DNA from 4 places in the Erwinia sp. INIA01 genome. Region 1 is predicted to be linked to each of the others. Evidence: predicted binding sites of a transcription regulator. Region 1 holds the regulator's gene; each other region holds the start of a gene.
What was found. Region 1 encodes PurR, which represses purine synthesis genes. Its sites were predicted from a motif close to CANGCAAACGTTTGCNTG; they were not measured.
Positions count from the first base shown of each region.

Region 2: the regulator PurR is predicted to act here: its motif matches at 4,217-4,234, upstream of purM (phosphoribosylformylglycinamidine cyclo-ligase).
Region 3: the regulator PurR is predicted to act here: its motif matches at 4,690-4,707, upstream of gcvT (glycine cleavage system aminomethyltransferase GcvT).
Region 4: the regulator PurR is predicted to act here: its motif matches at 1,900-1,917, upstream of OMR58_RS21520 (nucleobase:cation symporter-2 family protein).

Region 1 is NZ_JAPDNC010000020.1:35,149-42,672, reverse strand. Features, by position in the region: gene OMR58_RS24340 (TetR/AcrR family transcriptional regulator) at 1-173, shown strand, start outside; gene OMR58_RS24335 (alkene reductase) at 218-1,318, shown strand; gene gloA (lactoylglutathione lyase) at 1,462-1,869, shown strand; gene rnt (ribonuclease T) at 1,972-2,622, shown strand; gene OMR58_RS24320 (Grx4 family monothiol glutaredoxin) at 2,718-3,056, opposite strand; gene OMR58_RS24315 (C40 family peptidase) at 3,422-4,285, shown strand; gene cydH (cytochrome bd-I oxidase subunit CydH) at 4,351-4,440, opposite strand; gene purR (HTH-type transcriptional repressor PurR) at 4,736-5,761, shown strand; gene punR (DNA-binding transcriptional activator PunR) at 5,785-6,699, opposite strand; gene punC (purine nucleoside transporter PunC) at 6,811-7,524, shown strand, end outside.
Region 2 is NZ_JAPDNC010000006.1:180,260-187,783, forward strand. Features, by position in the region: gene OMR58_RS12770 (ABC transporter permease subunit) at 1-2, shown strand, start outside; gene pstA (phosphate ABC transporter permease PstA) at 2-1,648, shown strand; gene pstB (phosphate ABC transporter ATP-binding protein PstB) at 1,661-2,437, shown strand; gene purN (phosphoribosylglycinamide formyltransferase) at 2,472-3,110, opposite strand; gene purM (phosphoribosylformylglycinamidine cyclo-ligase) at 3,107-4,147, opposite strand; gene upp (uracil phosphoribosyltransferase) at 4,396-5,022, shown strand; gene uraA (uracil permease) at 5,084-6,373, shown strand; gene hda (DnaA inactivator Hda) at 6,670-7,377, shown strand; gene arsC (arsenate reductase (glutaredoxin)) at 7,480-7,524, opposite strand, start outside.
Region 3 is NZ_JAPDNC010000002.1:649,749-657,272, reverse strand. Features, by position in the region: gene gcvP (aminomethyl-transferring glycine dehydrogenase) at 39-2,912, opposite strand; gene gcvH (glycine cleavage system protein GcvH) at 3,030-3,416, opposite strand; gene gcvT (glycine cleavage system aminomethyltransferase GcvT) at 3,513-4,610, opposite strand; gene OMR58_RS04850 (hypothetical protein) at 5,706-5,852, shown strand; gene ubiI (FAD-dependent 2-octaprenylphenol hydroxylase) at 5,967-7,169, opposite strand; gene ubiH (2-octaprenyl-6-methoxyphenyl hydroxylase) at 7,183-7,524, opposite strand, start outside.
Region 4 is NZ_JAPDNC010000014.1:26,872-34,395, reverse strand. Features, by position in the region: gene recG (ATP-dependent DNA helicase RecG) at 1-1,856, shown strand, start outside; gene OMR58_RS21520 (nucleobase:cation symporter-2 family protein) at 1,969-3,354, shown strand; gene OMR58_RS21515 (AsmA family protein) at 3,483-5,162, shown strand; gene OMR58_RS21510 (PglL family O-oligosaccharyltransferase) at 5,166-6,884, opposite strand; gene OMR58_RS21505 (fimbrial protein) at 6,904-7,464, opposite strand; gene OMR58_RS21500 (fimbrial protein) at 7,476-7,524, opposite strand, start outside.

The DNA of each region.
Region 1 (7,524 bases):
TGGAAAAGGCGCAGCAGCAGGAAAAACTGTCACCTGCCGTCTCCGCCTCCTCCACGGCAGAAACGCTTTATATGCTGTGGCTTGGCGCAAGCCTGCAGTGCAAAATTCGCCGCGACAGTGCGCCTTTACAGATTGCCGTGCAGCAAATGACACGTATTCTTCAGGCGATTTAAAAAAAAACGCCCTTACTAGTCGACCGGTCTACCAGGAGTAAGTTATGGCTTTGAATAAACTGTTTACCCCATTAAAAACCGGCGCGATCACCGTGCCAAACCGCATTTTTATGGCCCCGTTAACCCGCCTGCGTAGCATTGAGCCAGGCGATATCCCCACGCCGCTGATGGGCGAGTATTACCGCCAGCGTGCGTCCTCTGGATTAATTATTACCGAAGCCACTCAAATTACTTTCCAGGCGAAAGGCTACGCCGGTGCGCCGGGGCTGCACAGTCCGGAACAGATTGCCGCATGGAAGGCGATTAACCAGGGTATCCACCAGGATGGCGGTCACAGCGCGGTTCAGCTGTGGCATACCGGGCGTATATCGCACAACAGCCTGCAACCTGAAGGCGCAGCACCCGTATCCGCCTCGGCGATTAATGCCGAAACCCGCACCTCGCTGCGCGATGCTGAAGGTAAACCGCTGCGTGAAGCAACATCTACCCCACGCGCGCTAAGCACTGCCGAGGTTGCCGGCATCGTTGCCGACTTCCGCCAGGCGGTGATTAACGCGCGCGAAGCGGATTTCGATCTGGTTGAGCTGCACTCCGCGCACGGCTACCTGATTCATCAGTTCCTCTCCCCGGCATCTAACCAGCGCGAGGACCAGTATGGCGGCAGTATTGAAAATCGCACCCGTTTCGCACTGGAAGTGGTTGATGCCGCCATCGACGGCTGGAGCGCCGATCGTATCGGTATCCGTATTTCACCACTCGGCCCGTTTAACGGCCTGGATAACGGCGAAGATCAGGAAGAAGCGGCGCTGTATTACATTGCCGAACTGGCAAAACGCAACCTGGCCTATCTGCATATTTCAGAACCGGACTGGGCCGGCGGCAAACCGTATACCGAAAGCTTCCGTCAGGCGATTCGCGCCGTGTATCCCGGCGTGATCGTCGGTGCGGGCGGTTACAGTGCTGAAAAAGCAGAAGACCTGATCGAACGCGGGCTGATTGATGCAGTTGCCTTTGGCCGCAGCTATATTTCTAACCCGGACCTGGTCGAGCGCCTGCAGGCTGGCGCGCCGTTCAACGAACCGCGTCCGGAAACGTTCTACGGCGGCGGCGCAGAAGGCTATACGGATTATCCTGTCTTAGGATAATTGCGCTAAGTTAAGCGGCACATTTGTGATATAATAGATTGTTTTAATAGCGATAATTGCTACGACACTCGCAGTCGTAACGATTATCGCTATACTGTTTTTCTAACGTCATCCGCCGATGACGCCAAAAAAAAGAGGATGTTATGCGTTTACTTCACACCATGCTGCGCGTTGGCGACCTGCAACGTTCTATCGATTTCTACACCAAAGTGCTGGGCATGCGTCTGCTGCGTACCAGTGAAAATACCGAATATAAGTACACCCTCGCCTTCGTTGGCTACACCGAAGAGAGCGAAGGTGCCGTTATCGAACTGACCTACAACTGGGGCGTGGACAGCTACGATCTCGGTAACGCCTATGGCCATATCGCGCTGGGCGTGGATGATGTTGCCGCAACCTGCGATCGCATTCGCAACGACGGCGGTAACGTCACCCGCGAAGCCGGCCCGGTTAAAGGCGGCACCACGATCATCGCCTTTGTTGAAGATCCGGATGGCTACAAGATTGAACTGATTGAGAATAAACACGCCGGTCACGGCCTGGGCAATTAAGTTCCTCTGAGGGCCTGCGGGCCCTCCTTCTCACCTGCCTGCTGCATCACGTAGCAAAGTTTGCCATAATACGCCCTGCCTTTTTGCGCCAATGAGAAGCTGATGTCTGAATTAAATGAACTGAATACTCTGAGCAGCCGCTTTCGCGGTTTCTATCCGGTAGTGATCGATGTGGAAACTGCGGGATTTGATGCCAAAACGAACGCACTGCTGGAAATCGCCGCCGTCACCTTAAAAATGAATGAAGATGGCTGGCTGGAGAAAGATGAAACCCTGCATTTTCACGTAGAGCCTTTTGTCGGTTCAGTTTTACAGCCGGAAGCGCTGGCCTTTAACGGCATCGATCCCAGCAACCCCCTGCGCGGTGCCGTCAGCGAATATGAAGCGCTGCACGCCATCTTTAAGCTGGTTCGTAAAGGGATTAAGGATACCGGCTGCAGCAGAGCGATTATGGTGGCGCACAACGCCACATTCGATCTGAACTTTATGAATGCGGCGGCGGAACGTGCCAGCCTGAAGCGCAATCCCTTCCATCCCTTTGTGACCTTTGATACCGCCGCGCTCAGTGGACTGGTTGTTGGGCAGACCGTACTGGCTAAAGCCTGCATCGCGGCCGGAATCACCTTTGACAGTAGCCAGGCGCACTCCGCGCTGTACGACACTACACAGACGGCAGATTTATTCTGTGAGCTGGTCAACCGCTGGAAGCGTCTGGGCGGCTGGCCACTGGCCGTGCCGGAAGCGGAGTCCTGAGCCGTATTAACTCTGCGGCGTGCATTAACCACCGCGCTGACAATATAAAGACGAAAAAAAACCCTGCTTAGCAGGGTTTTTTTATTGCCACCGGCTTATTCAGCAGCGGGGGCTGGGTACTTCTGCGCAGTCTCTTTGATCAGCTGCTGCAGTTCACCGCGCTGGAACATTTCGATAATGATATCGCAGCCACCGACCAGCTCGCCGTCAACCCACAGCTGTGGGAAGGTTGGCCAGTTAGCGTAACGCGGCAGTTCAGCACGAATATCCGGGTTCTGCAGGATATCAACGTAGGCAAAACGTTCGCCGCAGGCAGAAAGAGCCTGAACGGCCTGTGCGGAGAATCCGCAGCTTGGCAGCTTTGGAGAACCTTTCATATACAGCAGGATTGGGTTTTCTGCGATCTGGCGCTGAATTTTTTCAACAGTACTCATAAATGACTTCCTCAGTACGATACTTCGTGTTTAGTTATTGTAGCGATTCTGCTCCGCCGTTGAAAACGACATTTTATGCAGCCCTGATGAACAGAACGCAACAAAATGCAAAATTATGAAAACAAAATAACATTTTCCTATCATCGTTGCAGCGTTTCTCGATGTTGGATTACTTTTTTTTGTTGAGTTAAGCAGCTGATTGCGTTCAATAATTCACCATTTACTTAATCTGTCTTATTGAAACAAAAAACACCTTACCTTTTGTTAAGAAGTTAGATTAGAATTGCCCTAACCCCTGCAAATTGCAGAATTCTTTTTCGATTGCCATGCAGTCATTACACTGAGTTTAACTGTTAATGGGAACGTTGCGTTTAATCATCACGCTTAGCATGCTGGCCTTTGCCCAGCTGTTCTTTAATATGGCGCATGCATCGCCTCATGCTCCCGTTAACGCAAATCAGCATAAAGTTGACCACAACTCTGCGCGTGAGGATGAACGCCGCAAGCGTCGGCCGGTTAAAGCGGCTGCCACGAAAAAAGTCAAAGAACCCCTCATTAAAAAAACCAAAGAGCCTGCGCTTAAGAAAACCAAAGTTTCTGCTACCCAGAAGGCAAAGCTGAAAAAGAGCCAGGAAGCGACGGCCTCACGCGAAGTAAAAACCACCCACATCGGTAAGATGGAGAAAAAACGCTACGGCCGCGAGCGTCTCGCCTCTTTACAGACCAAAAAAGGCAAGAAAGGCCCGCTGCGTGCTATCGAGCGCGATGAGGCTGAATCCCCTGAATCACCGCTGAAGTTGAGCAAAGCGCACCGCGCGCGCTATCAGAAAGCGCGTGAAACGGCGATGAACAAACTGATGGGCCAGTTGGGTAAACCCTACCAGTGGGGAGGCGCATCACCGTCAACCGGTTTCGACTGTAGCGGACTGGTGTGGTATGCCTATAAGGACCTGGTGAAGTTTAAGATCCCGCGTACGGCAAATGAGATGTATCACCTGCGCGATGCTGCGCCGATCAAACGCGATAAACTGGAGAAAGGCGACCTGGTGTTCTTCCGCATCAACGGACGCGGTACCGCCGATCACGTTGGCGTATATCTTGGTGGTGGAAAATTCATTCAGTCACCGAGAACCGGCAAAGACATTCAGGTAAGCGCGCTGGGCGATGATTACTGGCAGGAGCACTATATTGGTGCCCGTCGAATGATGACGCCAAAAACAATTCGCTGATTGCGCAACGCGGTAAGCGATTGCTGAATTGCTAATCGGGAGGAGCCATGCTCCTCCCGATTTTTTTAGTGCAGAATAGCCGTAAAGCTAAATGCAATAATCATCAGTAGCGCACCCACCGTGGTCAGCAGTGAGAATTTCAGATCGGTACTCATCGTCTCTCCTTAATAACCCTGCAAAATGTATGCACAAAGATTTTCCCACAGTTCCCCGTAAAAATCTCGTTTTCTCTGCGCAGCCTTGTTAGAATTCCTCTTTTCCGTTGCGCAACAGTAGCGGATAACGGTTTTTGCCAGCTCTGCAGTCACTCTACGGACGATTTTTTCCCCTTTCCGACCCGTTGCGACAGCATCCAAACCACTTTGGTCTGGTGGGAAAAGGCTGCACCCAGGCAAACGTTTAACCAACCTGTTATCAAATAGTTACGATAACACCAGGAGCATAAGTTTAATGGCAACAATTAAGGATGTGGCAAAGCGAGCCGGGGTGTCTACAACCACGGTTTCCCACGTAATTAATAAAACGCGCTTTGTAGCCGAAGAGACCCGTGAAGCGGTGTGGGCAGCAATTAAGGAATTGCACTATTCCCCCAGCGCCGTGGCACGCAGTCTGAAGGTCAACCACACCAAAACCATCGGCCTGCTCGCCACCTCCAGCGAAGCGCCCTATTTTGCCGAAATTATTGAAGCCGTGGAAAACCGCTGCTTTGCCAAAGGCTATACCCTGATCCTTGGGAATGCACATAACGACCTGAACAAACAGCAGGCTTATCTGTCGATGATGGCGCAGAAGCGCGTCGACGGGCTGCTGGTGATGTGCTCTGAGTACCCGGATTCATTAATCTCGATGCTGGAAGACCACCGCAATATCCCGATGGTGGTCATGGACTGGGGTGAATCGCGCGGAGATTTCACCGATACCGTGCTGGATAACGCCTTTGAAGGCGGCTATCTGGCCGGGCGTTATCTGATTGAGCGTGGGCATCGTGATATCGGTGCCATCCCGGGACAGCTGGAGCGTAACACCGGCGGCGGTCGCCATGCGGGGTTCCTCAAGGCGCTGAACGAAGCCGGGATTACACTGCGTGAAGAGTGGCTGGTTCAGGGCGACTTTGAACCTGAATCCGGCTATCGGGCCATGCAGCAGATTCTGGGGCAGAAACAGCGCCCGACCGCCATCTTCTGCGGCGGCGACGTCATGGCGATGGGTGCAATTTGCGCCGCGGACGAGATGGGCCTGCGCGTTCCACAGGATATTTCAGTGATCGGCTATGATAACGTGCGCAACGCACGCTATTTCACACCGGCGCTGACCACGGTGCACCAGCCGAAAGAGCGGCTGGGAGAAACCGCGTTCGATATGCTGCTCGATCGCATCACCAGCAAGCGTGAAGAACCGCAGACCATTGAAGTTCATCCGTCACTGATTGAACGCCGCTCCGTGGCCGATGGTCCGTTCCGCGACTATCGCCGCTAATCCCTTGCTCGTTTACCGTTCGCTCAGGCGGACGGTTCACTCAGCCATTCAGCATTCAGCGTATCGCTGTCGCCAACATAATCCAGCAGCCAGCGCAGCGCCGGTGATGCACTCTGTTCCGACCAACTCAAGCAGCATGGGCTGATCGGGAACGGGTTTGCCAGCGTCAGTTCCGCAATTCCCCCTTCAGCAATCCAACCCTGGGCAAAGTGCCCCGGGATCATGCCGACGCACAGTCCGGCGCGCAGGCAGTCTAACGCGCTGTCCCAGTCCGGGACCACCAGCCGCCGCTGATTATCCAGCGTCCAGGTGTTACGCTTCGGCAACGCGCGCGAGGTGTCCTCCAGCGTCAGAGATGGCCATTCCCGCAGCAGATCGTCGCTAAGCGGTCCCGTCTGTTGCAATAAGGGATGATCCGCCTGCACGACACAGCGCCAGTTAAGGCTGCCCATATCGCGAAAGGCGAAGCGCCCGCCCACCGGCACCGCCTGCGTAGCCCCGATAGCCGCATCAACGCGGCCATCCGCCAGCGCATCCCATACGCCGTTAAACACTTCGGGGAAGATATGCAGTTCCATATCGGGGAAGTGACGGTAGAAATCGACGATAAGCTGACGGGTACGCTGCGGCCTGACGATGCGGTCAACGGCGATATTAATCTGACCGCGCCAGCCGTTAGCCACCTGCTGACAGCGGCGTCGTGTGGCAAGCATTTTTTTGATAACAAAACGCCCTTCTTCGCTGAACACCCGTCCCGCTTCTGTCAGTACCACATCGCGATGGCGGCGCTCAAACAGGCTGACGGCCAGCCACTGCTCCAGCTGGCGTACGGTATAGCTCACCGCAGAAGGCACGCGGTGAAGCTCAGCCGCTGCGGCGGTAAAACTGCCGGTTCTGGCAACGGCTTCAATCACTTCCAGAGAATGTTCTGACCACATCGCTTTGCCTGCAAATTTTTTCAACGGAACTGACGAATATTAGCGTTTCACAAGCGTAAGTGCATCCCTTTACACTCCCTGCGATAAAAAACTGCCCTGTACGAGTAAAATATGCCTTCAAAATTCTTTATCGTTTATCTGGCCATGCTGAGCATGCTGGGTTTCCTTGCTACCGATATGTACCTGCCCGCTTTTGGTGAGATGCAGCAGGATCTTGCCACCGGTTCTGGCGTTATCAGCGCCAGCCTGAGCATCTTCCTTGCCGGCTTTGCCTGCGCACAGCTGATTTGGGGATCACTGTCCGACCGCCTTGGCCGCAAGCCCGTGCTGCTGGTGGGGCTGGGAATGTTCGCCATCGGCTGTGCTGCCATGATGTGGGTGCATTCCGCCCCATGGCTGCTGTTTTTCCGTTTCATGCAGGCTGTGGGTGTGTGTGCCGCCGCCGTAAGCTGGCAGGCCCTGGTTGTCGATCGCTACAGCGCCGAGCAGGCAAAACGCGTATTCGCCACCATTATGCCGCTGGTTGCGCTTTCACCGGCGCTGGCACCGCTGATGGGGGCCTGGCTGCTGGAGCATTTTTCCTGGCGGGCAATCTTTGTTGCGCTGCTGTTGATTAGCGTGATCTTGCTGATCCCCACACTGCGCCTGTCCGGCCGTGCATCCGCAGAGAAAGCGGCAGCTAAGGGCCCGGCACCTGGTTTCCTGACGCTGTTGAAATCCCCGGTATACAGCGGTAACGTGCTGGTGTTTGCCGCCTGTTCCGCCAGCTTCTTTGCCTGGCTGACCGGCTCACCGTTTATCCTCGGTAATCTGGGCCTGTCTCCT
Region 2 (7,524 bases), on a different contig from region 1:
GATGAATGCTGAACGTAACAACCATCGCTGGCGCTGGCTGACCGGCGGTGCCGTCGCCGTCAGCCTGCTGGTCTTTATGCTGCTGATAGCCCTGCTGGGCTGGCAGGGACTGCGCTATTTCTGGCCGCAGCCGGTGGAGCTGTTTACCATCAACACGCCTTCAGGACAGCAGCAGCTGCTGGGTGAAGTCGCCGGACAGCAGCAGGTCTCGCGGCAGCAGCTTGAAGCCAGTGGCCAGCCGCTGCCACCGGATCTTCCGGAGAGTGTCACCCGCTATCTGATTAAAACCGGCAATCGCGATTTCGCCGCACCGGATTTCCGTACCATTCTGTCAGCGGAGATCGTCAACCGCACCACTCCAGGCCCGGTAATTGTGTTACAGCGCCTCAGCGGTGGAAATGCCTACGGCTGGTTTGATGGACTGCAGGAGGGTGGACAGACGCTGATGGCACGCGATCTCAACCAGACGCTGCAACAGCGCCTGGTTCAGGCCCGCCAGCATATTGCCGAAGCGGAAAAACTCCGCCGGGTATCGATGGCACGAGTGAATACCCAGCTGGAAGCGTTGGAAAAGCAGCGCAGTAAGCAGGTCGCCCGCAGGAATTTTGATGCTCAGGCACAGTCGGTGTATGAGGCTGACCGAGCGGAGCTACAGCGGCAGTTTGCGCGCTTCGCATCTCGCCTTTCTGCCCTGCATGTTGAAAGCAACAACACGGTATTGCTACTGCGCGATGCTGCCGGTGTTACCCAGCGTATCCCGCTTGGGCAGATTATTTCCGCCTGGCAGCCGAATACAATGAGTACCTGGCAGAAATGGCAGCACTTCGGCGACCAGCTGTGGCATTTTGTCAGCGACAGCAGCGGTGACGGGCAGCGAGACGGCGGGGTATTTCCGGCGATCTTTGGCACCATACTGATGGTGCTGCTGATGTCCGTGGTGGTCATGCCGCTGGGGGTGATCGCGGCAATCTGGCTGCATGAGTATGCCGGTCGCAATATGCTCACCCGCCTGGTACGTATCGCGGTGGTTAATCTGGCTGGCGTGCCGTCAATCGTTTACGGCGTGTTTGGTCTGGGCTTCTTTGTCTGGCTGATGGGGGGCAGCATCGATCGATTATTCTTCGCCGGTACGCTGCCGAACCCGACCTTTGGTACGCCCGGCTTATTATGGGCCTCACTGACTCTGGCACTGCTGACGCTGCCGGTAGTGATCGTCGCCACCGAGGAAGGGCTGTCGCGTATTCCGCCCGCGCTGCGGCAGGGTTCGCTGGCGCTGGGGGCTACACAGGCCGAAACGCTGTGGCATGTCACGCTGCCGTTGGCGGTTCCGGCGATGCTGACCGGGCTGATCCTCGCCGTGGCGCGTGCCGCAGGCGAAACCGCGCCGTTAATGCTGGTCGGAGTGGTCAAAATGGTGCCTGAACTGCCGATTGATTCGCTGTTCCCCTATCTGCACCTTGACCGTAAGTTTATGCACCTTGGTTTTCAAATTTACGATCTGGCATTCCAGAGCCCCAACGCCGAGGCCGATCGCCCACTGGTGTTCGCCACGGCGCTGTTACTGGTATTGCTGATCCTGGGATTAAATCTGGTGGCGATGATCCTTCGCCATCGTCTGCGCGAGCGCTACCGTGCGCTGATGCACTAATACGGGATGGTTATGGCTGTCATATTTGAAGATGCGGAAACCGCGCTTGAGCTGGATAATCTGAGTTTGTGGTATGGGGCGAAACCGGCACTGAATAACATCAGTCTGCGGATACCGAAAAATCGCATTACCGCGCTGATCGGTCCGTCAGGCTGCGGTAAATCGACCCTGCTGCGCTGCTTTAACCGCATGAACGATCTGATCGACAACTGCCGGGTGGAAGGCGATATTCGTCTGCATCAGCAGTCGATCCTCGGCCCCGATCGCGATCTTTCCCAGCTGCGCCGCCGCGTTGGGATGGTGTTCCAGCGCCCCAACCCTTTCCCCAAGACCATCTATGACAATGTGGTTTACGGCCTGCGCCTGCAGGGCATTCGCGATCGACGGGTGCTGGATGAAACGGTAGAGCGTGCGCTACGCGCTGCGGCGCTGTGGAGCGAGGTGAAGGATAATCTGTGGCAAAATGCGCTGACGCTTTCCAGCGGGCAGCAGCAGCGGCTGGTGATTGCCCGCGCGATTGCTATTGAACCGGAGATCCTGCTGCTGGATGAGCCAACGTCTGCGCTGGACCCGATTTCAACGCTGGTAATTGAAGAGCTGATGAGCACCCTGAAGCAGCACTTTACGCTGGTGCTGGTGACGCACAATATGCAGCAGGCCGCCCGCGTTTCAGACTATACCGCGTTTATGCATCAGGGGAGCGTGGTGGAATTTGGACTGACCGACGATCTGTTCACAGCACCACGGCAGCGTAAGACTGAGGACTACATTACCGGTCGGTTTGGCTAAAAATAAGGGCGGAATATTTTCCGCCCTGTAGCAACTATTCGAACGCGTGCCCTTCGGCAGGCAGCAGCTGGCCATCCAGCCAGGCGCGATCCTCGCGCATTGCCAGCCGGCCTTCAATGAACCAGCTAACCACCAGCGGATAAATCGCGTGTTCCTGATGCTGAACGCGCGCGGTCACTTCCGCTTCGGTGTCTTCACTGAATACCGGAACCTTCGCCTGCAAAATCACCGGACCGCCGTCCAGCTCTTCCGTCACGAAATGAACCGAGGTACCGTGCTCATCATCGCCGTTCTCGATAGCCTGGCGATGGGTGTGCAGCCCCGGGTATTTCGGCAGCAGGGAAGGGTGGATATTCAGCATGCGTCCGGCATATCGCTGCACGAACGCCGGGCTGAGAATGCGCATATAGCCGGCCAGTACCACCAGGTCAGGGGCATAAGCATCGATTTCCAGCATCAGCTGGCGGTCGAACGCTTCGCGGTCAGCAAACTGTGAGGCGGCCAGCGCATGAGCCGGAACGCCTGCTTCACGCGCGCGCTCCAGGCCATAGGCATCGGCCTTGTTGCTGAATACGGCAGCCACGCTGCCGTTAATCCGCCCCTGCTGACAGGCGTCCAGAATTGCCTGTAAGTTGCTTCCATTCCCGGAAACCAGCACGACTATACGTTTCATGGATTGATGACCACACGCTCTTCAGAATCAGAAGCTTTAATGGTACCAATTTTCCAGGCTTTTTCACCCGCGTCATTCATCAGCTGTACCGCTTTATCCGCTTCTGCCGCGCTCAGGGCAATGACCATGCCCACGCCACAGTTAAAGGTGCGGTACATTTCATGACGGCTGACGTTCCCGGCCTGCTGCATCCAGCCGAACACCGCTGGCCATTCCCAGCTTGACTCTTCAAGCACGGCCTGGGTGTTATCCGGCAGTACGCGCGGGATATTTTCCCAGAAGCCGCCGCCGGTCAGGTGGGCAATGGCGTGCACGTCAACCTGTTCGATCAGGCTGAGGATATTTTTCACGTAGATGCGGGTTGGCGCCAGCAGGTGGTCGGAAAGGGATTTGCCTTCCAGCTGGGTGGTTTCCGGGTCGGTTTTGCTGACTTCCAGAATTTTACGCACCAGCGAGTAGCCGTTAGAATGCGGGCCGCTGGAACCCAGCGCGATCAGCACGTCACCGTCGGTCACTTTGCTGCCGTCGATAATCTCAGATTTCTCGACCACGCCGACGCAGAAGCCTGCCACGTCGTAATCTTCACCGTGATACATACCTGGCATTTCAGCGGTTTCACCGCCGACCAGCGCACAGCCAGACTGTGAACAGCCTTCTGCGATGCCGGTGATCACGCTGGCTGCGGTATCCACATCCAGTTTACCGGTTGCGTAGTAGTCGAGGAAAAACAGCGGCTCTGCGCCCTGTACCACCAGATCGTTAACGCACATGGCGACCAGATCGATACCGATCGTATCGTGGCGCTTCAGGTCCATCGCCAGACGCAGCTTGGTGCCAACGCCGTCAGTGCCGGAAACCAGAACAGGTTCACGGTATTTTTGCGGCAGCGCACAAAGGGCACCGAAACCGCCCAGTCCACCCATCACTTCAGGGCGGCGGGTTTTTTTCACTACGCCTTTGATACGGTCGACTAAAGCATTACCAGCATCGATATCTACGCCGGCGTCTTTATAGCTGAGAGAGGTTTTGTCGGTCACTGCGAAATCCCCACGCGTTTGCGGTTGGTGGTGTGGTGGTAAAAATAAAGCGCCGTAATTCTAACAGTGCAGGCAAACGTTTGCGAGTGCCATCTTATCCCGCATGACGGATAGGTGAATTTTAGCTAATCATGACATCTATCGCGGTGATTAACTAAACTATTGCACTAAGTCATATGGCGCTGCGGATAAATGGCGCTATAATCTCGCGATTTTTTTTTGCTGCTTAACACTCCGGGAGTACAACAATGAAGATCGTGGAAGTCAAACACCCGCTGGTCAAACATAAACTGGGTCTGATGCGTGAGAACGACGTAAGCACCAAGCGTTTTCGTGAACTCGCGTCAGAAGTGGGAAGCCTGCTGACCTATGAAGCGACTGCCGATCTGGAAACCGAGACGGTGACCATCGAGGGCTGGAATGGTCCTGTGCAGATCGAACAGATCAAAGGTAAGAAGATTACCGTTGTGCCAATCCTGCGTGCCGGTCTGGGCATGATGGAAGGCGTGCTGGAGCATGTACCCAGCGCGCGTATCAGTGTCGTCGGCGTGTATCGTGATGAAGAGACGCTGGAGCCGGTACCGTATTTCCAGAAGCTGGTTTCTAACATTGAAGAACGTATGGCGCTGGTCGTTGACCCGATGCTGGCCACCGGTGGCTCAATGATCGCCACTATCGATCTGCTGAAAAAAGCCGGCTGTACCAGCATTAAGGTTCTGGTACTGGTTGCAGCACCGGAAGGCATCGCCGCGCTGGAGAAAGCGCACCCGGATGTTGAACTCTATACCGCATCGGTGGACCAGGGGCTGAACGACAAGGGGTATATCATCCCTGGCCTCGGCGACGCTGGCGATAAGATCTTCGGTACTAAATAAATTATCAAGCCGACCGCAGAGTCGGCTTTTTTATGGCAAACATATCAAGGGGTAGTGAAACATGACGCGTCGCGCAATAGGCGTACACGAGCGGCCACCGCTGCTGCAAACCATTCCACTCAGCTTCCAGCACCTGTTCGCGATGTTCGGTGCCACGGTGCTGGTGCCGATTCTGTTCCACATCAACCCGGCCACGGTGCTGCTGTTTAACGGAATCGGTACGCTGCTGTACCTGTTTATCTGTAAAGGCAAAATTCCGGCCTACCTCGGTTCAAGCTTTGCCTTTATATCTCCGGTACTGCTGTTGCTGCCACTGGGATATGAAGTGGCGCTGGGCGGCTTTATTATGTGCGGCGTGCTGTTCTGCCTGGTGGCGCTAATCGTTAAGAAAGCCGGTACCGGCTGGCTGGATGTGATGTTCCCGCCAGCGGCGATGGGCGCGATTGTGGCGGTTATCGGTCTGGAGCTGGCGGGCGTGGCGGCAAATATGGCCGGCCTGCTGCCTGCCGACGGCACCTCTCCCGACAGCAAAACCATCATTATTTCGATGGTGACGCTGGGCGTGACGGTGTTCGGCTCCGTGCTGTTCCGCGGTTTTCTGGCCATTATCCCGATTCTGGTCGGGGTGCTGGTGGGCTACGCGTTATCCTTCTTTATGGGTATCGTTGACTGGACGCCGGTCCGTGAAGCGCACTGGTTTGCGCTGCCAACCTTCTACACTCCGCGTTTCGAGTGGTACGCCATCTTCACCATCCTGCCAGCGGCGCTGGTGGTCATTGCCGAGCACGTTGGGCATCTGGTGGTCACGGCGAATATCGTAAAGAAAGACCTGCTGAAAGATCCTGGCCTGCATCGTTCGATGTTTGCTAACGGCATCTCGACCGTCTTCTCCGGCTTCTTCGGCTCAACGCCGAACACCACCTACGGTGAGAATATCGGCGTGATGGCCATCACCCGCGTCTACAGTACCTGGGTGATCGGCGGCGCGGCAATCCTGGCGATCCTGCTCTCCTGCGTGGGTAAACTGGCGGCGGCAATTCAGGCCGTGCCGGTGCCGGTGATGGGCGGCGTGTCACTGCTGCTGTACGGGGTGATCGGTGCATCAGGTATCCGTGTGCTGATTGAATCGAAAGTCGACTACAACAAAGCGCAGAACCTGATCCTGACTTCGGTGATCCTGATCATCGGCGTCAGCGGCGCAAAAGTGCACATCGGTGCCGCCGAGCTGAAAGGCATGGCGCTGGCGACTATCGTTGGCGTGGGCCTGAGCCTGATCTTCAAAGTCATCAGCCTGATGCGTAAAGAAGAAGAGATTATTGACGTGGCGGATGAGCGTTCCGACGTTAAGTAACGCTGCCGCACAGACTCCGCAGCCCCTTTAACGGATGCCAGCTATCCGCTGCCGTTAAAGGGGCGCTTTTCGTATGACAATTGACAGCCGTTCACTCTGCTCCACAACGATCCCGTTCATCCCGGCATTTGGCGTAACGCCAGCCGCTTTCCGATCGCTGATGCTATTTTTCAACCGTGCCTGAAGGTAGATGTCGGTTTTATTACTGCGGTTGATCCCATCAATGGCTTTACGTTTCATGATCGCGAAGGAGTTGTGTTAGACTTTTCGTGATTTCTGCATGCGTAAACCCTGAGGTGATTCTGAACACGCCGGCACAGCTTTCACTGCCACTTTATCTGCCCGATGACGAGACCTTTGCCAGCTTTTGGCCAGGTGAAAATCCGTCCCTGCTGGCCGCGCTGCAGAGTGCACTTCATCAGGAACACGGTAGTTATTTCTATTTCTGGTCACGCGAGGGGGGAGGGCGAAGCCACCTCCTGCATGCAGCCTGCGCCGAGCTTTCGGCGGCCGGAGAAGCCGTCGGTTACGTTCCGCTGGATAAACGCACCTGGTTTGTCCCTGAAGTCCTCGACGGTATGGAGCAGCTGGCGCTGATCTGCATTGATAACATCGAATGCATTGCCGGAGATGAGCCGTGGGAAATGGCGATTTTTGACCTCTATAACCGTATTCTTGAAACCGGTAAAACCCGCCTGCTGATTACCGGAGATCGTCCCCCTCGCCAGCTCAACCTCAAATTGCCCGATCTGGCGTCACGCCTTGACTGGGGGCAAATTTACAAGCTTCAGCCTTTGTCCGACGAAGATAAGCTCCAGGCGCTACAGCTGCGTGCGCGGCTGCGGGGATTTGAACTGCCGGAAGACGTTTGTCGCTTCCTGCTGAAGCGGCTGGATCGCGAGATGCGAACGCTGTTTCTGACCCTCGATCAGCTCGATCGTGCTTCGATCAGCGCGCAGCGCAAGCTGACCATTCCGTTTGTCAAAGAAGCACTGGATCTCTGATTTTTTTGGCCGAAGCCTGGCTCGCTCGCCTCATTAATGTTCGTAATGAGGCGAGCGATTAAAGGATCTCCAGCCCCTGAATGCACGTAATGGGGCTGGCGATTACAGAATCTCCAGCACCTGCTCAGGCGGCCTGCCAATCCGGGC
Region 3 (7,524 bases), on a different contig from region 1:
GCGTCGTCCCTCAAGGCTATCACATCAGACCATCAGCCTTATTCGTATTCACTCATCGGCACGCAGGAACAGAACAGATTACGGTCGCCGTAAACATCGTCCAGACGCTTAACCGTTGGCCAGTATTTGTTGGCGCTGCCCGCAGGGAACACGGCCAGCTCGCGGCTGTAAGGATGCTCCCAGCTGCCAACGATTTCCATCTGGGTGTGCGGTGCATTAACCAGCGGGTTATCCTCAGCGGGCCACTCGCCCGCCGATACGCGATCGATCTCGGTACGGATGGAGAGCATCGCATCGATAAAGCGGTCAAGTTCGACTTTGCTCTCAGATTCGGTTGGCTCCACCATCAGCGTTCCCGCCACCGGGAATGACATGGTCGGCGCGTGGAAGCCATAATCGATCAGGCGCTTGGCGATATCCAGCTCGCTGATGCCGGTCTGCTCTTTGAGCGGACGAATATCCAGAATACATTCGTGCGCAACATGACCATCGCGTCCGGTATACAGAATCGGATAGGCCGACTTCAGGCGGGTTGCGATGTAGTTAGCGTTCAGAATAGCCACAGAACTGGCCTGCTTCAGCCCTTCTGCACCCATCATACGAATGTACATCCAGCTGATGGGTAAAATAGAGGCGCTGCCAAACGGTGCTGCGGATACCGCGCCCTGTTCGGTCAACATGCCTTCAATCTGAACCACGCTGTGACCCGGTACAAACGGTGCCAGATGCGCTTTTACGCCAATCGGCCCCATGCCCGGACCGCCGCCACCGTGCGGAATGCAGAAGGTTTTATGCAGGTTAAGGTGGGAAACATCAGCACCAATATAGCCCGGCGTGGTGATGCCCACCTGCGCGTTCATATTGGCACCGTCCAGATAAACCTGGCCGCCAAACTGATGAACGATCTGACAGACTTCACGAATGGTTTCTTCATACACGCCGTGGGTTGACGGATAGGTGACCATAATGCAGGAGAGCGCTTCACCCGCCTGTTCGGCCTTGAGACGCAGGTCGTGCAGGTCAATATTCCCCTGACGATCGCAGGCTACGACCACAACATCCATGCCTGCCATCTGCGCGGAGGCCGGGTTGGTACCGTGTGCGGAACTCGGGATCAGGCAGATATTGCGGCCGCCTTCGTTACGGCTTTCATGATAACGACGGATCGCCAGCAGACCGGCATATTCACCCTGTGCGCCCGAGTTGGGCTGCATGCACAGCGCATCGTAACCGGTCAGCTGCACCAGCCACTGGGAAAGCTGGCCGATCATCTGTAGATAACCGGTAGCCTGCTCTGCCGGGCAGAACGGGTGCAGCTCGGCAAACTCCGGCCAGGTAATTGGGATCATCTCTGCGGCCGCATTCAGCTTCATGGTGCAGGAGCCCAGCGGGATCATTGCCTGATTCAGCGCCAGGTCTTTCCGTTCCAGGCTGTGCATATAGCGCATCATCTCAGTTTCGCTGTGATGACGGTTGAACACCGGATGCGTCAGAATGGCATCTTCACGCAGCATCGCTGGCGGAACGGAATGGCTGCCAGCGCTGAGCTGCGCGTCCAACGCCTCAATGTCCAGACCGTGCTCTTCACCCAGCAGGATGGAGAACAGCGCCGCGACATCTTCGCGACGGGTGGTTTCATCCAGGGTAATCCCCACCGCGTGCAGAATATCGGTACGCAGGTTCACGCCGAAGCTCAGGGCGCGTTCCAGCACCGCCGCTTTATCGGCCACTTCCACCGTCAGCGTGTCAAACCAGCTGTGGTGGCGCAGGGTCAGACCGCCTTTTTGCAGTCCGGCGGCCAGAATATCGGTCAGGCGATGGATGCGCCCGGCAATACGCTTCAGCCCGGCCGGACCGTGGAAAACTGCATACAGGCTGGCGATATTGGCTAACAGCACCTGCGAGGTACAGATATTGGAGTTCGCTTTCTCGCGGCGGATATGCTGCTCGCGGGTCTGCATCGCCATGCGTAGCGCAGTATTTCCGGCGGCATCGCGGGAAACGCCGATGATACGGCCAGGCATGGAACGTTTATGTTCATCACGGGCAGCGAAGAAAGCCGCGTGCGGGCCGCCGTAGCCCATCGGTACGCCGAAACGCTGAGCCGAGCCAAAGACGATATCCGCGCCCTGTTTACCCGGGGCCTGTAGCAGCACCAGGGTCATAAAGTCAGCGGCCACGCTGACCACGATCTTTTTGCTTTTCAGTTCGCTAATCAGGCTGCCGTAATCATGCACTTCGCCACCAGTACCCACCTGCTGTAACAGCACGCCGAAGATATCCTGCAGCTCAAGCACTTTTTCCGCTTTATCGACCAGCACTTCGAAGCCAAAGGTTTCCGCACGGGTACGCACCACATCCAGCGTTTGTGGATGTACATCATCAGCCACGAAGAAGCGGTTGGCATTTTTCAGCTTGCTGACGCGTTTCGCCATCGCCATGGCTTCCGCAGCGGCGGTCGCTTCATCCAGCAACGAGGCGGAAGCAATATCCAGCCCGGTCAGGTCCAGCGTCAGCTGCTGGAAGTTAAGCAGCGCTTCAAGGCGGCCCTGAGAAACTTCCGGCTGATAAGGGGTGTAGGCGGTATACCAGCCCGGATTTTCCAGCATGTTACGCAGGATCACCGGCGGCGTCAGAACCGGGGTGTAGCCCATGCCGATATAGGATTTATAACGCAGGTTCTGCGCGGCAATCGCCTTCAGCTCGGCCAGAGCCTGATGTTCGGTCAGCGCATCGCCAATCGGCGGCGGGCTGGGAAGCTGAATATCGGCGGGAACAATCGACGAGATTAGGTCGGTCAGTGAATCTGCGCCGACTGCGTTCAGCATGGCGGCCTGCTGCTCTGGCGAAGGTCCGATATGGCGTTCAATAAACGCGCCGTGATGTTCAAGCTGGCTGAGAGTCTGGGTCATGAGCGGTAAATCCTGCTTCGGGCTTAGTGCGGCAAAAGGGTTACCGGTGATAGCTCACCGGCATCGTCAACGGCGAAGGCGGAAATGGTTCCTCCTCCACCGTGACCGGTTAAGGCATTACTCTTCGATAGACGCCAGGTAGTCGGCGGCGCTGAGCAAATCATCCAGTTCGGACTCATTGCTGGCTTTGATTTTGAACAGCCAGCCGTCGCTGTAGGGATCGCTGTTAACCAGTTCCGGAGAGGACTCCAGCTCGCTGTTAACCGCAATGATTTCGCCACTCAGTGGCGCATAGATATCGGAAGCCGCCTTAACGGACTCCGCTACCGCACAGTCGTCGCCCTGAGCGTAGGTATTTCCCACTTCCGGCAGGTCAACAAACACCATGTCACCCAGCAGTTCCTGAGCGTGTTCGGTGATGCCTACGGTGTAGCTGCCATCGGCTTCTTTGCGCACCCATTCATGGCTGTCACGATATTTCAGATCGGTTGGTACATTGCTCATCGACATTCTCCAAAAAAGATAATTCCGCTAAACGTTCATGCAGCCGGTGCGTTTTTCAGCCCCTGATCAGCACGGACAGGACGGGTAGATTCAGATTTATTTTGTTACCGGTTTACCGGCACGGACAAAAACAGGTTTAGTGACCTGCACCGGCACTTCGCGGTTGCGAATTTGTACAATAGCCTGTTCACCGATTCCGGCAGGAACGCGTGCCAGCGCGATGCTGTAACCCAACGTTGGGGAGAACGATCCGCTGGTGATAATCCCTTCACGCAGGTTGCCGTCAGCGTCGGTGAAGCGCACCGGCAGTTCGTTACGCAGCACGCCTTTCTCGGTCATCACCAATCCTACCAGCTGCTCGGTGCCGGTTTTACGCTGGGATTCCAGCGCTTCACGGCCAATAAATTCCCGGTCGGCAGGTTCCCAGGCAATGGTCCAGCCCATATTGGCCGCCAGCGGAGAGACGCTTTCATCCATCTCCTGACCGTACAGATTCATCCCCGCTTCCAGTCGGAGCGTATCGCGCGCGCCGAGGCCCGCAGGCTTGACGCCTGCCGCCAGCAGCCGTTGCCAGAACGTCACGACCAGGTCGGAAGGCAGGGCAATTTCATAGCCCGCTTCACCGGTGTAACCGGTGGTGGCGATAAACAGATCGCCCGCCTGCACGCCGAAGAACGGCTTCATGCCGCTGACCGCCGCGCGCTGAGTATCATCAAAAAGCGTCTGCGCTTTCTGCTGGGCATTCGGACCCTGCACCGCCACCAGCGCCAAATCATCACGCTCGCGGATTTCGACGCCGTAAGGTGCCGCGTGTTCAGAGATCCACGCCAGATCCTTTTCACGGGTAGCGGAGTTCACCACCAGGCGGAAAAAGTCTTCGCTCATAAAGTAGACAATCAGATCGTCAATCACGCCAGCGGAGGCATTCAGCATGCCGGTGTAAAGCGCTTTGCCCGGCTGAGTCAGCTTGGCCACGTCGTTCGCCAGCAGATAGCGCAGGAATTCCCGCGTGCGGGCACCGTGCAGATCGACAATGGTCATATGCGACACATCGAACATTCCGGCATCGGTGCGTACCGCGTGGTGCTCATCAATCTGCGAACCATAATGCAGCGGCATCATCCAGCCGTGAAAGTCCACCATGCGCGCACCGCAGGCTTGATGCTGTTCGAACAACGGGGTTTGCTGAGTCATAGTCTTCCTGTGCTGTCTGTCCGCCATCCTTGTGGATGCAGGGTGATTGACGCGCCCGTTTACCGCCCGTAAGCGGTCTGACGCAAACGTTATCTTTGCTTTGAACTTACCACCGAAAATGGCAATTAACCATAAGTTAAACGGGGTCGAAATCACAGTTCAGCAATAAAGCCCACGCACTCACTACCAGTATCAATCGCTACTTTTTTAAATAAATGCATACAAAAACAACAATAAATAGCCTTTAACGCAGATGAATCGCAAAGATTCCGCATTCGATGTATAAAAAACCACTCCAAGATTTTTCTTATCGCATTATTAAAAGTAATGCGATTGCGAGCGTTAAATTAGAATAATTCAAACGAAGCACAATGATGGGGCGGCGGGTGCACCATTGGTGCAAGAGTGATAAAAAAAGAGGGAATTCGGCGATCGCTGACCCGCCGCTGCGCCTGCCGGTCGGTCCTCGCGCCACGCTACGCGTGGTACCTTCGGTTACGGCATCCGCCCTCCCGGACCGGCGGAGACGATACATCCATGTACCGACCCCGCCTGACGCCAGCTTCCCTGCTGGCGTCTCCTGGCCGAATGCCTCCACCTCAGCGCTGCGGATTGCCCGTCTGGCCCAGCGGTGGGTCATCTTTCCGGCTATGTGCTGGCTTTTTCATCAGGAATGAAACGATGTTACCCCATTGGAACTAACCAGAGTCTCAATCCGTTATACGAAAACACCGCACTTTTTTAGGCGATGCAGAAGTGACTAAGCGAACCGGCGGCTCCCTCGAACGGGCAATCCGCAGCGCTGAACGGAATGAGGAAGCTCGTATGAGCCAGCAGGACGCTGGCGAAAGGGGCAGCCGGGGCAGGACGCCCCGTCTGCACCGGTACGAAGGCTGACGAGTGAAGTGAAGGCATCGCGCAAAACGCGACGCGAGGACGCCCGGGCGAAGGAGCCGCCGGTTAGCGTGCGCACCGCATCAAGAAAACAACGTGATTACAGCATACGAGCAGCATCAGGCTGACTGCCCATATCACAACAAACCAGAGTCTCGACGCTCTATGCGAAAACACCGGACTTTTTCAGGCGACGCAGAAGTGACTAAGCGAACCGGCGGCTCCCTCGAACGGGCAATCCACAGCGCTGAACGGAATGAGGAAGCTCGTATGAGCCAGCAGGACGCTGGCGAAAGGGGCAGCCGGACGCTGGCGAAAGGGGCAGCCGGGGCAGGACGCCCCGTCTGACCCGCTACGAAAGCTGACGAGTGAAGTGAAGGCATCGCGCAAAGCGCGACGCGAGGACGCTCGGGCGAGGGAGCCGCCGGTTAGCGTGCGCACCGCATCAAGAAAACATCCAGGTTAACGCAACCACTCGGGTAAATCATGCAGCCCCATCGCCTGCTTCAGCAGCTTCGGCTTCACGCCCGGCAGCTTATCCGCCAGCGCCAGCCCGACATCACGCAACAGCTTCTTCGCCGGATTATCACCATTAAACAGCTCGCGGAAACCCTGCATGCTGGCCAGCATCAGCGCAGCGCTGTGCTTGCGGCTGCGCTCGTAACGACGCAAATACAAATGCTCACCAATATCCCTGCCCTGCTGATGCAGGCGTCGGATCTCACCAATCAGCTCCGCCGCATCCATAAAGCCAAGATTCACCCCCTGCCCCGCCAGCGGATGGATGGTGTGGGCAGCGTCGCCCACCAGCGCCAGGCGGTGCGCGGCAAAACTGCGCGCAAAGCGCCCCATCAGCGGGAAGACCTGGCGATCGCTTTCCAGCTCACACAGCCCCAGACGCAGATCAAAATGCACCGACAGCTGCTGATTGAACACCTCTACCGGCATTGATTGCAGACGAGTGGCTTCCTGCGGCGGTAAAGACCAGACAATAGAACAAAGATGCGGATCGCTCAGCGGCAGGAAAGCCAGAATACCTTCGCCGTGGAATACCTGCCGGGCCACCGCATCATGCGGCTTCTCGGTGCGGATATTGGCCACCAGCGCATGATGCTCATAATCCCAGAAGGTAAGCGGGATATCCGCTTTGTTCCGCAGCCACGAGTTCGCGCCATCGGCGGCCACCAGCAGACGAGCGGTCATCATGCTGCCGTCTTTCAGCGTGACAAACGCTTCGTTGTCGCCAAAGGCAACCTGTTGCAGTTCAGCCGGGGAAATCAGGGTGATATCACTCAGGCTCTCAGCCCGCTGCCACAGCGCCTGGTGGATCACCCGATTTTCAATAATATGCCCCAGATGCGACAGCCCCTGCTGCTCATCGTCAAAGGCGATATGACCAAAGCTGTCGCGATCCCACACTTCCATACCGTGATAGGCGCTGGCACGCGTGGCCAGGATGGTACTCCACACGCCAAGATGCTGTAACAGGCGCTCACTGGCGGCGTTAATCGCCGAAACGCGCAGCGCATGAGGCGCATCTGCCGCAGCGGCAACCGGCGCTTCGCGCTCAAGCACCGCCACGCGCAGACCACTCCCCTGCAGGCCACAGGCCACCGCAAGACCGACCATACCGCCCCCGGCGACGATGACATCAAATGTTTGCATTACAGCTTTCTCCTCAACGCTTAACCCAGCCTAACGTGCGCTCGGCCAGCAAATTACGTAACGGCGGCAGATGATCCATCGCCAGCAGCCCCAGGTTGCGCCCCACCGTTAAAGGCAGATAGCGATTGGCAAACAGCCGAACCAGACCATCGGTCACGCCAATCGTGGCCTCAACGTCCGGCTGACGGCGCTGCTGATAGTGATGCAGGGTAGCGAATTCGCCTACGCCCTGCCCGCTGCGCCAGGCGGCGGCCACCGTTTCGGCCAGCGACATTACGTCGCGAATCCCCAGATTGAACCCCTGTCCGGCAATCGGATGCAGCGTCTGGGCAGCATTACCCACCAGCGCAAGGCG
Region 4 (7,524 bases), on a different contig from region 1:
GTCGCCGCCGCATGCTGACCTGCCAGATTAGCGATGGCACCGGCGTGCTGACGCTGCGCTTCTTCAACTTTAATGCCGGGATGAAAAACAGCCTTGCCGTCGGGCGACGCGTTACCGCCTATGGTGAAATCAAACGTGGTCAGCGCGGGGCAGAAATCATTCATCCTGAATATAAGATTCAGGGAGAACAAGGCGTCACCGGTCTACAGGAAACGCTGACCCCGGTCTACTCCACCACCGAGGGGATCCGCCAGGCCACGCTGCGCAATCTGACCGACCAGGCGCTTGCCCTGCTGGACACCTGCGCTATTGCCGAATTACTGCCTCCCGAGCTAAGCCAGGGACTGATTGGACTGCCGGAAGCGCTACGCACGCTGCATCGTCCTCCACCGGATATCGCCCTGAGCGATCTCGACAGCGGCACACATCCCGCTCAGCGCCGGTTAATTATGGAAGAACTGCTGGCTCACAATCTCAGCATGCTGGCAGTCCGCGCCGGGGCTCAGCGCTATCACGCACTTGCCATGACGCCCCGCCACTCGCTGAGCGATAAATTACTGGCTGCACTTCCGTTCCGTCCTACCGGTGCTCAACAACGCGTTGGCCGTGAAATAGAAACTGACCTCGCAAAAGATTACCCAATGATGCGCCTCGTACAGGGCGACGTTGGTTCCGGTAAAACGCTGGTAGCCGCGCTGGCTGCACTTAATGTGATTGCCTGGGGCAAACAGGTGGCACTGATGGCCCCTACAGAGCTGCTGGCTGAACAGCACGCAAATAACTTCCGCCAGTGGTTTGCTCCATTAGGAATTGAAGTGGGTTGGCTGGCAGGAAAACAGAAAGGGAAGGCTCGCCTTGCCCAGCAGGAAGCGATTGCCAGCGGGCAGGTATCAATGATTGTCGGTACTCACGCCATATTTCAGGAACAGGTGCAGTTTAACGGGCTGGCGCTGGTCATTATCGATGAACAGCATCGGTTTGGCGTTCACCAACGCCTGGCTCTGTGGGAAAAAGGCGAAGAGCAGGGATTCCATCCACACCAGCTGATCATGACCGCCACGCCCATTCCGCGGACCCTGGCGATGACCGCCTATGCCGATCTCGATACCTCCACCATCGACGAACTGCCGCCGGGCCGGACACCCGTGACTACCGTAGCAATCCCGGATACGCGCCGTGCGGATATCATCGCCCGCGTTAAAAGTGCCTGTAGCACGGAAGGCCGTCAGGCGTACTGGGTGTGTACGCTGATTGAAGAGTCGGAACTGCTGGAAGCGCAGGCGGCTGAAGCCACCTGGGAAGAGCTAAAACTGGCACTGCCCGACTTGCAGGTTGGTCTGGTGCACGGTCGCATGAAGCCGGCGGAAAAACTGGCGGTGATGCAGGCATTTAAGGCCGGTGAAATCCAGCTGTTGATTGCCACCACCGTGATTGAAGTTGGAGTTGATGTTCCCAATGCCAGTCTGATGATTATTGAAAATCCGGAACGGCTGGGCCTGGCACAACTCCATCAGCTGCGCGGGCGCGTCGGGCGTGGCGCTGTCGCCTCTCATTGCGTACTGCTGTATAAGGCCCCGCTTAGCAAAACGGCGCAAAAACGGTTGCAGGTTCTGCGCGACAGCAATGACGGTTTTGTTATTGCCCAGTGCGATCTCGAAATACGCGGCCCTGGTGAACTGCTGGGTACGCGCCAGACCGGTAATGCCGAGTTTAAGGTGGCCGATCTCCTGCGCGATGGTGCGATGATCCCGGAAGTTCAGCGCGTGGCTCGCCATATCCACCAGTACTATCCCCAGCAGGCGCAGGCCTTAATTGAGCGCTGGCTTCCTGAAACCGAGCGCTACACCAACGCCTGAAGTGCGTACCCTTATTCGCCGACTTCCGCGTCAACTTTCATCATCAGCAAACGTTTGCTTTTAAACGGCAGAAGATTAAAATCGCCACTTTATTACCGCTGGAACCCCGAACATGTCCGTTGATGCCCATGATGCCGCTGCCCGCCAACCTTCTCCGGTGAGCAAAAGTGAGTTGATTTATCGTCTTGAAGACCGCCCACCGCTCCCTCAGACCCTGTTTGCCGCGTGTCAGCACCTGCTGGCGATGTTTGTCGCGGTTATTACACCGGCATTGCTAATTTGCCAGGCTCTCGGCTTACCAGCCCAGGACACGCAGCACATCATCAGCATGTCCCTGTTTACTTCCGGTGTGGCATCTATTCTGCAGATCAAAACCTGGGGACCGGTAGGCTCCGGGCTGCTTTCTATCCAGGGCACCAGTTTTAACTTTGTCTCTCCGCTGATCATGGGCGGGCTGGCGCTGAAAAACGGTGGTGCTGACGTCCCGACCATGATGGCCGCACTGTTTGGCACATTGATGCTCGCTTCCTGTACCGAAATGGCCCTGTCCCGCGTTCTGCACCTGGCGCGTCGCGTCATTACCCCGCTGGTTTCCGGGATTGTGGTGATGATCATCGGTCTGTCGCTGATTCAGGTTGGCCTGACCTCTATCGGTGGCGGCTATGCGGCAATGAATGATCACACCTTCGGCGCACCAAAAAATCTGCTGCTGGCCGGAGCCGTTCTGGCGGTGATTATTCTGTTGAACCGTCAGCGTAATCCCTATCTGCGCGTAGCCTCACTGGTGATAGCGATGGCAGTCGGTTATCTGCTGGCGTGGGCTCTGGGTATGCTGCCGGCAGACACAACGCCGACCAATACCTCTCTGGTGGCGATTCCGATGCCGTTCTATTACGGACTGGGTATCGACTGGAACCTGTTAATTCCGCTGATGTTGGTATTTATGGTGACCTCTCTGGAAACTATTGGCGACATTACCGCGACTTCTGACGTTTCAGAACAGCCGGTCAGTGGCCCGCTGTATATGAAGCGGCTCAAGGGCGGCGTGTTGGCTAACGGCCTTAACTCCTGCGTTTCCGCACTGTTTAATACCTTTCCAAACTCCTGCTTCGGACAGAATAATGGCGTGATCCAGCTGACCGGCGTTGCCAGCCGCTACGTAGGGTTTGTGGTGGCACTGATGCTGATTGTGCTGGGACTGTTCCCGGCGGTAAGTGGTTTCGTGCAGCATATTCCTGAACCGGTACTCGGCGGTGCAACGATTGTCATGTTTGGTACGATTGCCGCTTCCGGTGTGCGCATCGTGTCACGTGAGCCATTAAACCGCCGCGCAATTATGATTATTGCCCTGTCGCTGGCGGTTGGGCTGGGCGTATCACAGCAGCCACTGATCCTGCAGTTCGCGCCAGACTGGCTGAAAACGCTGCTCTCTTCCGGCATCGCGGCAGGCGGGATCACTGCTATTGTTCTGAATCTGGTGTTCCCTCAGGAAAAATAATTCCGCAGCGGTCATAGTCGTACGAATACAGGGCGGATAATTTCCGCCCTGCAAGTGCCTTCCCGGTTGAGAAACGGCGATAAATCAGGCATAACAAGCCATTACCGATTTTCCACGGGATGGTTGCAATGAAATTTCTCGGAAAAGTTTTGCTCACGCTGCTACTGGTGTTACTGCTGGTCATCGTTGCTCTTTATGTGCTGCTGCAAACCCAGTGGGGTGCAGGATGGATTAGCCGCCAGATTAGTGACGACAGCGCCTATCAGCTCTCTATGAGTAAAATAGAGCATGACTTTTCTAATCCCAGCCATCTCCTGCTTGATAACGTTGCCTTTGGCCGGGATGGTCAGCCCGCTACGCTGGTCGCTAAACGCGTCGACCTCGGTCTGAGCCTCAAGCAATTCAGCAATCCACTTCATTTCTCCAGCATCCGCCTGAATCAGGGAACGCTAAATCTGAATAACGGCAATCCGCCGGTTTCTTTACAGGCCGACCGACTCCAGCTTAGCCAGATGGCGCTTAATCGCTCCCGGGATAACTGGTCATTACAGGCTCAGCGGGTAGATGGCGGTATCATTCCCTGGCAGCCAGAAGCGACTGAACGTCCAGACTATCAGGCCAGCTTCCAGATTAGCGCCGGATCGCTGATGCTGAATGGCGTACCGGCGGCGAATGCACTCATTGAAGGCAATGTGAAAGGACGGGAATGGACGATTAGCAACCTTGGTGCAGATGTCGCTCGGGGATCGGCGACGGCAAATGCCCGCCGTGATGCGTCCGGCAACTGGCAGGTTTCCAGCCTGCGCCTGAACAGCATCCGCCTGCAAAGTGATAAAACGCTGAGTGATTTTTTACAGCCTCTGCTATCTCTTCCTGAGGTTCGGCTGGGCAGAGTGGATGTCACCGATGCACGCCTGGAAGGCCGCGACTGGGCGGTCACCGATCTGGATTTAGTGCTGAAAAATATCACGCTGAGCCACGGTGGCTGGCAGAGCGATGGCGGATCGCTGGCGATGAACGCCAGTAGTGTTGTCAACGGGAGCCTGCAGCTGGACGACCCAATTGCAAATCTGGACTTTTCTCCGCAGGGTATTGAGCTTTCGCAGTTCAGTTCCCGCTGGGTTAACGGCCTGATCCGTGCCCAGGGCAGCTGGAACCGCAGCGATAAAAAGCTGAGCCTGGATGAAGTGGTCATCGCGGGTCTGGAGTACACGCTCCCCTCAACCTGGCGTGAGCGCTGGATGCAAGCGCTACCGGGCTGGCTGGATAGCGTTGAAGTTAAGAAATTCAGTGCTAATCGCAATCTGATCATCGATATCGATCCGGCATTCCCTTTCCAGATGACGTCTTTGGAAGGTACCGGCAACAACCTGCTGCTGGCGCACAACCACCAGTGGGGGATCTGGGCGGGAAATCTGAGCCTGAATGCGGCTGAAGCCACCTTCAATCGCGTTGACTTGCGTCACCCTTCACTCACCCTGGCCGCAGATGGAAATAGCATTAATTTCACTGAGATGAGCGCTTTTAGTGGTGACGGCATGCTGGAAGGTAACGCCAAAATAAGCCAGCAGCCTGACAGAAACACATCCTTTACGCTGAATGGTCGCCAGGTCGCATTTAACCTGTTGCAGAACTGGGGATGGTCACCGCTTCCGCAGAGCAAAGGCAATCTACAATTAAGCGGTCAGGCCCTGCTGCAACAGGATAAACCGTTAAAGCCTACTGTTAACGCTACGCTTTCCACCACCTCTGCTGATAATTCCGTGCAGCAGCGGATGGTGAACGGTGAAGTGCGCAGCGGCAACTGATGGCTAATGCTCGCTGGCAAACCGCGGATCGTGAGGAAACAGCCAGCGAGCTTCCTTTTGCAACGCCAATCTGTGTTGTACGTCGTTAAGCTGCCGGGCAATATTTATCCTTGTATCATAAATATTCGCGTCGGGGTGTACTCCAGAATAGCGCCGCGCCCAGTGTTCAAAGTTTATCAGCCAGTAGCTGTCCCCCGACTGGTTGAAGCGCAGCAGGTTGCCAATATGCTGGTCAAAGTCATAACGATCGCTGAGCAATATTTTTCCGACAGGATGAGCTGTTGCTGACAGTGCGTCCTGCCGGCCACCGCGCTCAATTTCAGTCAGCTTACCCTGTAGCTGCATGGCTCCCGCCAACAGGATCAGAAATACCGCAGCAGCAGCCCCCGTAAATATCCGCCCGCTGCATATCAGGGACGGCCATACCCTGAAGTGACGGCAAGGAATATCAATACAGCGCAACACTATCAACAACAGTAGCCAGTGGGCAGCAGACTGATAGATGGGGTATTCAGTCATCATATGGAGCAGAACAGGAAACGCTACAGCCAGCAGGGGAAGTTTTTTCCTGCGGTAAGCCAGCCGAACAATGATGCCCCCGCCAATAATTATTGCCGCCATTGCCAGAAGAGCCAGGCTCCCACCTTCAACCATCCACAAGAGAATCTCGTTGTGAGGATGAGCGCTCGTGCCCTGAGCTGCAAAGGTCTCTTCCCCACCGAATCTGTGCAAGAAGTTATATTCGAAGCCGCCGACGCCCCAACCGAATAGCGGTTTTTCGATGAACATGCGCAGGCTATCGACGATGAATACCCAGCGAATATGGGTACTTTGTATATGGTTAATGTCAGGCGTCATCATCAGAAACTGCATCAGTTTACCGATCAGTATCCCTAAGACTAAAGCCGTAGCGATCCACAGTAGCCTTGCCGCCTGCCGGTAAAACCAGCAGCAGTAACATAGCAAAGCGATACCGGTTGCCAGGTAACCAATCTGAGACTGGCAGAGTTGAAGCACAAGACCAAAGAGTAAAAACAGGAAAAAACAGGCTGACCGATGGTAAAGAGCAAACTTACCCTGCGAAAGTAAAACCTGGTATGGGGAAGAAAAACTCAGAAAGAGCAGAGCCGATACGCCTGTCGCCACAAAACTTGCCAGTACATTAATTTGCTGAAAAATACCGTAAGGCCTTGCCGAACGAAGCGTTGAGAATTCCCACCACTGCGCCGCAGGTAAGTGGAAATACTGTACCAGGCATAATATACATTCAAGAACAACGCCGAGCAGTACAGCCGTCATCATCCACCAGGTGTCAGATGGGCGGCCCCTGAACTGTAGCAACGTAAGATAAAAGAATACGCTGCCCACCATTCCGATAGTAGTTAACGCAGCGTTCTCCCGCCAGACAGGTTTGGTACACAATGAGAGCAGAATTAAAATCAGAAAGCCACTCACAAACCAGACCGACGCAGCGCTAAATCTCAGCCGGATGCGACCTGAGGAAACCGGCCACACGGTAATAATGACCATAAACGCGCAGACCGTCATCCACGTAATGATATTGATGGGCAGCGCCAGGCCGCTCCCCCCCATATTCGGCTGATACCAGTGCAGTAATAAACCAAAAAAAAGAAACACCAGGCATAAGAGAGTATTTCTTAACGTACGCGATCGCCCCAGCGACATTCCTTTGTGCTCGGAAATCGGAATGGTATCAGACATATAACGAGGCCTTATCTGGTTACTGATAGCTCAGCGTGTATTGCGCAACGGAGGTAAATGGCCCAAAGGCAACGTTACCCGATTTTATTTCGTCGGTATCCGCTTCCACAAAAGCAAAAAAATCAAGGCTCATACTTCCCTGAGAGAGTGCAACCGCAGGGGATGCCTGTTTCAGCGTGACGGGGCTGCCGTCCTTTAACTGCAGCCCAACGCCAATGGCAGACATATCACCGGCACCTTCAGGCGTAATCATCAATCGGTTCGGTAACTTAGGGCTTTCATTACCTGAAAAAGAGATCGTCACCGATTCAAAAACAACAGCATTACAATTAAGCAGATGGATAGTAAAAGGGATCGGTTTTGTCGTTTTATCATTAACAAGATCCTTTAACGCAATCTGCTTAAAGTCGACAGGAACCTTTTCATCTCCGGGAGCAACATCGCAGGGTAACGCAACAACTCTACCGGTGAATCGAAGATCCCCACCGATTAATCCAGCCATTTTAGTCGTAGCCGCCATCGACTGGCTCATTGCAACGGCAGGCAGTAAAGGAAGCAGCCAACGGCATAGTTTCATCATGTCACTCGTCCCTACTGAAATTCTGCAACAACGCTGGCGGTAGACTCATAATCCCCTTCA